Regions from separate parts of the Eubacterium sp. 3_1_31 genome, predicted to be linked through region 2. Evidence: a T-box and tRNA genes for the amino acid it is inferred to sense, from the RefSeq annotation. Region 2 holds a T-box; the other holds one or more tRNA genes.
The links. A T-box is a leader RNA that pairs with one kind of tRNA and senses whether it is charged. The one in region 2 lies ahead of cysS (cysteine--tRNA ligase), so its partner is inferred to be a tRNA-Cys.

Region 1: it encodes a tRNA-Cys, which carries the amino acid that the T-box ahead of cysS (cysteine--tRNA ligase) is inferred to sense. The anticodon was not compared.

What each region holds. Positions count from the first base shown of each region.
Region 1 covers NZ_CAXUBY010000002.1:70,388-74,659, reverse strand. Annotated here, with positions in the region: gene ACESSZ_RS01230 (helix-turn-helix transcriptional regulator) at 3-464, shown strand; gene ACESSZ_RS01225 (hypothetical protein) at 461-784, shown strand; gene ACESSZ_RS01220 (GNAT family N-acetyltransferase) at 843-1,265, shown strand; tRNA gene ACESSZ_RS01215 (tRNA-Leu) at 1,398-1,485, opposite strand; tRNA gene ACESSZ_RS01210 (tRNA-Cys) at 1,492-1,565, opposite strand; gene ACESSZ_RS01205 (hypothetical protein) at 1,811-2,398, opposite strand; gene ACESSZ_RS01200 (extracellular solute-binding protein) at 2,689-3,666, shown strand; gene ACESSZ_RS01195 (ABC transporter ATP-binding protein) at 3,654-4,272, shown strand, end outside.
Region 2 covers NZ_CAXUBY010000043.1:10,377-14,648, reverse strand. Annotated here, with positions in the region: gene ACESSZ_RS13610 (WG repeat-containing protein) at 1-290, shown strand, start outside; gene gap (type I glyceraldehyde-3-phosphate dehydrogenase) at 547-1,560, shown strand; gene ACESSZ_RS13600 (hypothetical protein) at 1,775-1,954, shown strand; T-box leader at 1,988-2,196, shown strand; gene cysS (cysteine--tRNA ligase) at 2,232-3,569, shown strand; gene ACESSZ_RS13590 (Mini-ribonuclease 3) at 3,569-3,955, shown strand; gene rlmB (23S rRNA (guanosine(2251)-2'-O)-methyltransferase RlmB) at 3,952-4,272, shown strand, end outside.

The DNA.
Region 1 (4,272 bases), on a different contig from region 2:
CGATGTTAAAAGATAAGTTAATTGCATTGCGTAAAAAAAGTGGTTATAGTCAGCAAGAGCTAGCCGATTTGCTTTCTTTAACAAGACAAACCATATCGAACTGGGAAAATGGGCAAAGTGCACCGACTTTTGATAAAGCTATCGAATTAGCGGCTATCTATCATATTTCTTTAGACGATCTTGCGGATAACCAATTAGAGATACTAGCTCAAGAAAAAACAAAGAAGGATTTGCATGTGTTACAGGCTTTACAGGGAAAGACGGTTATTTTAGATTGTGAGGATTTTGATTACATGCTGAATTCCTATAACGAGAAAGCAAAGGTGCTGGAGGTTACGAAGGAATGGATACGAGTGGCTTATACAAGAGGAAAAAGCAATACTTTTTTCAAAAAAGAAACATTGATAAAACTTATTGATACAAGGGCTATCCATGGCTTTATGATCGTGGAGGAAGCAGCATGACAATATTTTTATTGCTAATCATCCTTGTGTTATTGTGCTATCTTATGAAAACAGTGACACATGGGGAAAAGGAAAAACAGACTGTAAAAGATCAACCATCATTAAATTATCAAGCCATATTGCCGCAATATCTTAAGAAGAATTGCTCGATCATCTTAAAAAAACCACTGGCATCACTAGATGCGATGTATAGCATTGAAGGTGTTTTATGTGATTTAGATGATGAATGGTTGTTAATAGAAACCATGACAAAACGAAAAACAATCGTGCGCATGCTGCGTATTGATACTATACAAAGTATCAAAGAAATCATAGATTAAACAAGAGTTGCACATAAAAAACAAGCGATGGCATGCCTATCTTACAGGAGGAAGTAGTATGATAAGAAAAATGGAAGCTATGGACCATGACGTTGTTATGGATATTTGGCTACATGGCAATCTAACAGCGCATTCCTTTCTATCACCTACCTATTGGAAAAAACAGTATGCGATGGTTTCTCAAGCCATACAAGAAGCAGAGGTATATGTATATGAGGAGAATGGTGCTGTTGTAGGGTTTGCCGGATTACAGGATACGTATGTTGCGGGTATCTTTGTAAATGAAGCAATGCAAAATAGGGGCATTGGAAAGAAGTTAATGGATGAATTAAAAAAACACAAAACAATTTTACAATTGCATGTATATGAAAAGAATGAAAAAGCATTGCGTTTTTATCAAAGGGAACACTTTGCTATTTTAGCAAAAGAAAACGATGCAGAAACGAATGCTCAGGTATATCACTTGATGTGGAAAGCATAAAAAAACCATGCAAGCATATGAAAAATGATGTTTGTCTGCATGGTATAGGAAGCATAAAGCAAACGACTTTATGCTTTTTTTTGAAATGGTAAAACATAAAAAAAGCCTTTTTGCAAAGGCTAGTTCGTATGTTGGTGGGGAAGGCGGGACTTGAACCCGCACGGGATTAACTCCCAACGGATTTTAAGTCCGTTGCGTCTGCCTATTTCGCCACTACCCCAAGTAATGGAGGTTCCGATCGGACTTGAACCGATGATCACAGAGTTGCAGTCTATTGCCTTACCACTTGGCTACGGAACCTTATATTTATTTTTGATTGCCCCACATCATCGGTGCTATAACATTATATAATAAAATACAAAAAATGCAAGCAGAAATTTAAAAAAAATTTAATTTTTTTCATGAGAAAATAAATAGATGTGCAAAAATAAATCCATAGCTCCTTTTATGATGGAGGAGTTATGGATGTTAGCAAGAACTAGTAGAGAAAGGCAACTTCCGTTTTTACCCAATCTTACTTTACCATCTGTATGTGAAAGATAAACTTATGAAAATTGATTATCTAATGGATAGCAGACGGTAGGATCAATATACAGATAATTTACATAATGATAGCGTATTTTTGGATGACCATCGTGAAATATCTTATAGAATGCATAATAATCACTGATATTCAAATCATCCTCTAGATAATCAGACGCATGAAAAATCATCGAGAGTTTTAATTGTTTGACTACCTTTGCGAAATAAGCGGTCATATGTTTTACATCAGAAAAGGTTTGTTCATTATAAGCGACTCCCATATCTTTTTGAATAGTATCCATATGTAAATACACGGTATTGGTGATGGAAAGCTCAAAGAATTGTTGAATCACTTCACGTATGCGATTGATCTCTTCTTGCTTATCGTATTGATTTAATGGCCGCAACTGTTGGGGGTTTTGCGAAAGCGGTAAGGTCAAAGATGTTGGAATAAGGTACATATCCATAGAATCATCTTCCTGCATACTGGCTACCATGATATAAGGAAGATGCTTTCCGGTGATGAGGATGTTCTGCGTATCTTTTGCGTGTACAGGTGTTAAGATAAATAAAAATAACACCATGAGAAAGACTGTATAAATTTTTTTCATAGGATTACCCTCCTTCTAAGGTTAGTATGTATGCTACGATGGTCTTCATGCAAAAGTAGATAAGGGATTTTTCTTATCACGAATCTCAATCTGAAGGCATTCGCTATGAGCTTGCTATTGCAACAATTGTTCTCTAGGAAGATCAAAAAAGCGTTTTCATTATTATGGATTGTTCAATTTATGTAAAATCATTGGAAGTAATATGAAGTAAAATTAAGAATTAAAAGGTTGATTTGTTCATTTTGTATGCTAAAATGAATATAACTTGAACAAAGGGAGGATGTGGAAAGATGAGGAAGGCAATCGTGGCATTGTTTTTAATAACGGCAATTCTGTTGCTGAGCATTCGTCAGGAAAGAGAAACCATCATTATTTATTCTTCCATGGAACAATTTCGTGGGGAAGAATTGCAAAAACAATTGAATGAACAATTTCCTGATCTGCATGCCATGGTGATGTATGTGCCAACCGCCAAAGCCGCAGCAAAAATCTATGTGGAAAAGGATCAAAGTGATGCCGATATCATCGTAGGATTGGAATCCAGCTATATGGAAAAAATCAAAGAGGAATTAGCGGATATCAAAGGTTATAGCAAATTATCTTATCTGCGTGAATTACAACCGGATAAATTTGATAATCGCTATGTAATCTGGGAACGTCAGGCAGGGGCTTTCATTATCAATACCGAAGTTTTAAAAAAACACCATCTTCCTATTCCGACAACATATGAACAGCTGTTAGATCGCAAATATTATAATCTTATCGCCATGCCCGATCCGAAATCCAGTGGTACCGGCTATTTCTTTTATAAGAATTTGGTGAATACCATGGGAGAAGCGAATGCCTTAGCATATATTGATAAACTGGAATATAATGTGAAGCAATTTAGTGAAAGTGGCAGTGGACCTATTAAATTATTAATACAGGGCGAAATTGGAATCGGTTTAGGGCTGACTTTTCAAGCAGTAAATCAGATCAATGAAGGTTCACCATTTCAAATTGTCTATCCGAAAGAAGGTTCTCCATATTCATTGACTGGCACTGGCATGATGAAACATAGCAGCAATGATGCCGATGTACAACGTGTATTTGATTTTATCATAAATGATTTTCTATTATATGATAAGGAACATTTCTCACCGGAGCAGATCTTGCAGCATCAAAAAAATACAATACCCAATTATCCGAAACATATTCCTTATGCGGATATGACGGGAATCGAAGATATACATGAAAAAGAAAGGTTGTTAGAAGTATGGAAGTACTAAAGGATGCAAAACTCATCGTTAAAGATCTATATAAAAACTTTGACGGAAAGGATATTTTAAAACATATCTCCTTTGCTGTAAAAGAAGGAGAATTCTTAAGTGTATTAGGACCAAGTGGCTGTGGAAAGACAACCTTATTGCGTATTCTGATTGGTTTGGAGAAACAAGATGATGGTGAAATCTTATTAGACGCTCAAGATATTTCACATTTAAAGCCAAGTGAACGTGGAATGGGCATCATTTTTCAAAACTATGCGTTATTCCCGAATATGAGTGTCTTGGAAAATGTGGAATATGCCTTAAAACTGCGTGCTGATTTGAAGCAAAACAGTCGTAAGATTGCTCTGTCCACCTTAGAGGCAATCGGTATGCTGGATCAGATTGATAAACGTCCTTCCCAATTATCCGGTGGGCAGCAACAGCGTGTAGCGATTGCCAGAACGCTTGCCTTAAATCCTAAGATTATATTATTGGATGAGCCTATCAGCGCATTGGATGTCAGCATGCGCGAGGTCATGAAAAAGGAATTAAAGGATATTCAGAAAAAATTTAACTCGACAATGATCTTTATTACCCATGAACAGGAAGAGGCCTTTTATTTATCCG
Region 2 (4,272 bases):
AAGGCAAGAAGCGAACACAGTTTGCGGGCATTAGCAGTGGATCTATGTATGGAGTCTTATATAAAAATCATTTTGCTTTCTTTACACGCCAGGGTTATGGCAAAACAGGAAAGATGGGATTGCTGAGCATGGATGGCAAGCATGAAATCACACCACGTTATGCTGCGATTGGAGAACAGGATGATTATTATATCGGACGTTATGCGGATGGGCGCAGTGAATTGATTGAGAAAGATACATTGACCATCATTTTGCAGATGGATAAGGATGTAGAACTTTCTTTGACGTAGACGATATATTTACGAATAGTTGTATTTAACGATGTATGGAAATGAAAAAACACAAGCTTTTATGTGCATATCCACTTGTCCATTTCCATGTTTTCAAGGTTAGCGAAGAATGTAAAGGCTTGCAGAAATGGGAATTTTGAAACAAGCAGAAAAAGCTTAGGAAGGGCTGTAAAAAAGTGTATAAGTGAAAGAATTGTCAATTGACAAGAGAAAGGATAATACGTATAATAAGGGTGTTAAAAGGAGGACTTTGAAGATGACAGTAAAAGTTGCTATTAATGGATTCGGACGTATCGGACGTCTGGCATTCAGACAAATGTTTGGAGCTGAAGGATATGAAGTAGTTGCAATCAACGACTTAACTTCTCCTGATATGCTGGCTCACTTATTAAAATACGACTCAACACAGGGACGTTATGAAAAAGCTGATACAGTAGTAGCTGGTGAAAAATCAATCACAGTTGATGGAAAAGAAATCACTATCTATGCTGAAGCTGATGCTAAAAACCTGCCTTGGGGAGAATTAGGTGTTGACGTAGTATTAGAATGTACAGGATTCTATACATCAAAAGCGAAAGCAATGGCTCACATCGAAGCTGGTGCTCGTAAAGTTGTTATCTCTGCTCCTGCAGGAAATGACTTACCTACAGTTGTTTACAACACAAACCACGATGTATTGAAACCAGAAGATACAGTTATCTCTGCTGCTTCTTGTACAACAAACTGCTTAGCTCCTATGGCAAAAGCATTAAATGACTTAGCTCCTATCCAGAGCGGTATCATGTCAACCATTCACGCTTACACTGGTGATCAGATGACATTAGACGGACCTCAGAGAAAAGGTGACAAACGTCGTTCTCGTGCAGCTGCAGTAAACATCGTACCTAACTCTACAGGTGCTGCAAAAGCTATCGGTTTGGTAATCCCTGAACTGAACGGTAAATTAATCGGTTCTGCTCAGCGTGTTCCAACTCCTACAGGATCAACTACTATCTTAGTTGCTGTTGTTAAGGGTAAAGTTACGGTTGATGAAATCAACGCTGCTATGAAAGCTGCTGCTAACGAATCTTTCGGTTACAACACTGACCCAATCGTATCTAGCGATATCATCGGTATGCGTTTTGGATCTCTGTTCGATGCTACTCAGACAATGGCTATCGAAATGGAAGATGGAAATACTCAGGTACAGGTTGTATCTTGGTATGATAACGAAAACTCTTACACTAGCCAGATGGTTAGAACAATCAAATACTTCTCTGAATTAGCTTAATTCAAGTATTGTAAGAACTTAAATAGGATTGTGGCTTAATGCTGCAGTCCTTTTTTGCTGTCTTCCTTTTTTTACACATATGAGCCTAGCTTGTCTACTGGTGATTTCGTCTTAGAACTCTATGAAAACCATGATAAATATTATAAATGTTGAGGAAAGCACTTTTTAAATATTGTGAAAAGGTGTAAACTATAAGCATTCGGAGGTGAGATGGATGGCATTACGCACGAAATTAAATACCAATGATGAAGGAGAAACAAACGAACTTGATGATTTGGATGAACTTGATGCTGTCTATGTGAATAAACTAAAAGAAAGCAGCATCCAAGAAGATCTATTGGAACAGTTCAAAGATATTACGAAGCTTTTAGATGAACAAAAAGGGAAGAGTTAGTATTGAACTCTGGCCTTAAGCTTGTTATACTATAAAAAACTGATGACAAAGGATGAGTACTTGATACCATTGTGGCATAGCGATTTCTGGATGGTGGAAGCAGAAAGCATAAGGTAACAGGGAATGCCCCTTTGAGGGATTTTTCGATAAGTAGAAAAATACGTGACACGGCGTTATACGTGAAGAGTGGAAAAGCATATTTCAAGCAAAGTGGAACCGCGTCTAAGATAGGCGTCTTTGCAGTCGAAGTGCTTTTTTTATTGCTAGGAGGTAAGTTATGAAGCTATTCAATAGTATGAATCAGACGATCGAAGAGTTTAAACCAATCCATGAACATGAGGTCAATATGTACGTATGTGGCCCTACCGTATATAATTATCCTCATATAGGAAATGCCCGCCCCATCGTTGTTTTTGACACACTGAAAAGAACGTTTCAGGCATTAGGATATAAGGTGAAAATGGTGTCAAATTATACCGACGTAGATGATAAAATCATCAAAGTCGCAAAAGAATGTGGAGTTAGTGAAAAAGAGATTACGGAAAAATTTATCAAAGCCTATAACGACGATCGTCTGGCATTGCATGCCATGATGCCAGATGCAGCGCCAAGGGTTACAGAAACGATGGATGCCATTATTGCCTTTATTGAACTGTTAGTGAAAAAAGGTCATGCCTATGAAATTGATGGAGATGTGTATTTTCGTGTCAACAGTGTGGAAACCTATGGGAAGCTGTCAAATCAACAAATCGATGATTTGATGGTGGGAGCGCGTATCGATGAAAACAGCAAGAAAGAAAATCCTTTGGATTTCACCTTGTGGAAACGTACGGATGAGGGCATACAATGGAATTCCCCATGGTCCGTTGGAAGACCTGGATGGCATACAGAGTGTGTTGTCATGATCAATAAGGAATTTCATGGAGAGCATACAATTGATATTCACGGCGGTGGTATGGATCTGAAATTCCCACATCATGAAAATGAGATTGCACAATCAAGAGCGGCTTATGAAACACCGATTGCGAACTATTGGATTCACAATGGAATGGTGAATATCGACGGTGAAAAAATGAGTAAGTCACTAGGAAATGTCATTTGGGCTAAAGACATGATTGAAAAGATTGGCGGCAATGTATTACGCTGGGTATTCTTATCGGCACACTATCGCAGCCCTCTGAATATTAACGAAGAGGCCATTGAGACAGCGAAGAAGGAATTGCAAAAGGTACAGACTTCTTTAAAACAGGCGTATGTAAAGCTAGCTCTTGCGGATGTGGAGATTACAGATGAAGCAGAAGATACTTTGCTTACCCCATTCATGGATGCAATGCAGGATGATATGAATACGCCAAATGCCTTTGCAGCTTTGTTTGAGACAGTGAAAGTCTTAAATCAGACGATTCGCCAGCGGGAAGTTGATTTGACTTTCTTGCAAAGAATTGTCAAAACAGTGGAAACGATGTTGGATGTGTTAGGAATTGAAAATAACCGCTTGATCTTATCCGATGAGGATAAAGAATTGCATCACAAGTGGAAAGCTGCAGTGAAGGAAAAAGATTTTGCTACGGCCGATGACTATCGTGCGCGCCTTATCGAAAAGGGTATTCTGTAATGGAAATACAGGAGTATAATGGCACTTCCTTGGCTTACATGGGAGATGCTGTGATGTCACTGTATGTAAGAGAGCTGCTATTATCGAAAGGTTATCAGAAATCCAAAGACTTACAAAAATTCAGTGAGGCATGGGTCAGTGCCAAAGCACAGGCAGGATTTTTGAATCAATTAGAAACCGAGGGCTTTTTTACAGAAGAAGAATGGGCTATTGTCTTACGTGGCAGAAATACCAATCCTAAAAGTAAGGCAAAAAATGCGGATGTTATCACTTATCGCAAAGCTACCGGCTTAGAAGCTGTTTTTGGCTGGCTGTATCTGATGAAAAAAGAAGAACGGCTTTTACAGCTATGGCAACGCATTGTTGCATTAGGAGATGTAAAATGACACAATATGTATATGGTAAAAATGTAGTAAAACAGTTGCTGCAGGAGGATAAAAAAATCTATGAGATCCTAATGGCAGAAGGTATGCGAGATACAGCTTTAGAAAAGCTTATCAAGGAGCATAAGATCACATGTAAGATTTTACCGCGTAAAAAAATGGATGGTATGTTACAGGGAAATCATCAGGGAATCGCTGCAAAAATTGATGACTATAAGACATATGAATTATTGGAATTGTTAGAAAGCATACCCAAAGGTAAAATGCCTTTGTTCGTGATGTTGGATGGTTTGGAAGATCCCCATAATTTGGGAGCAATC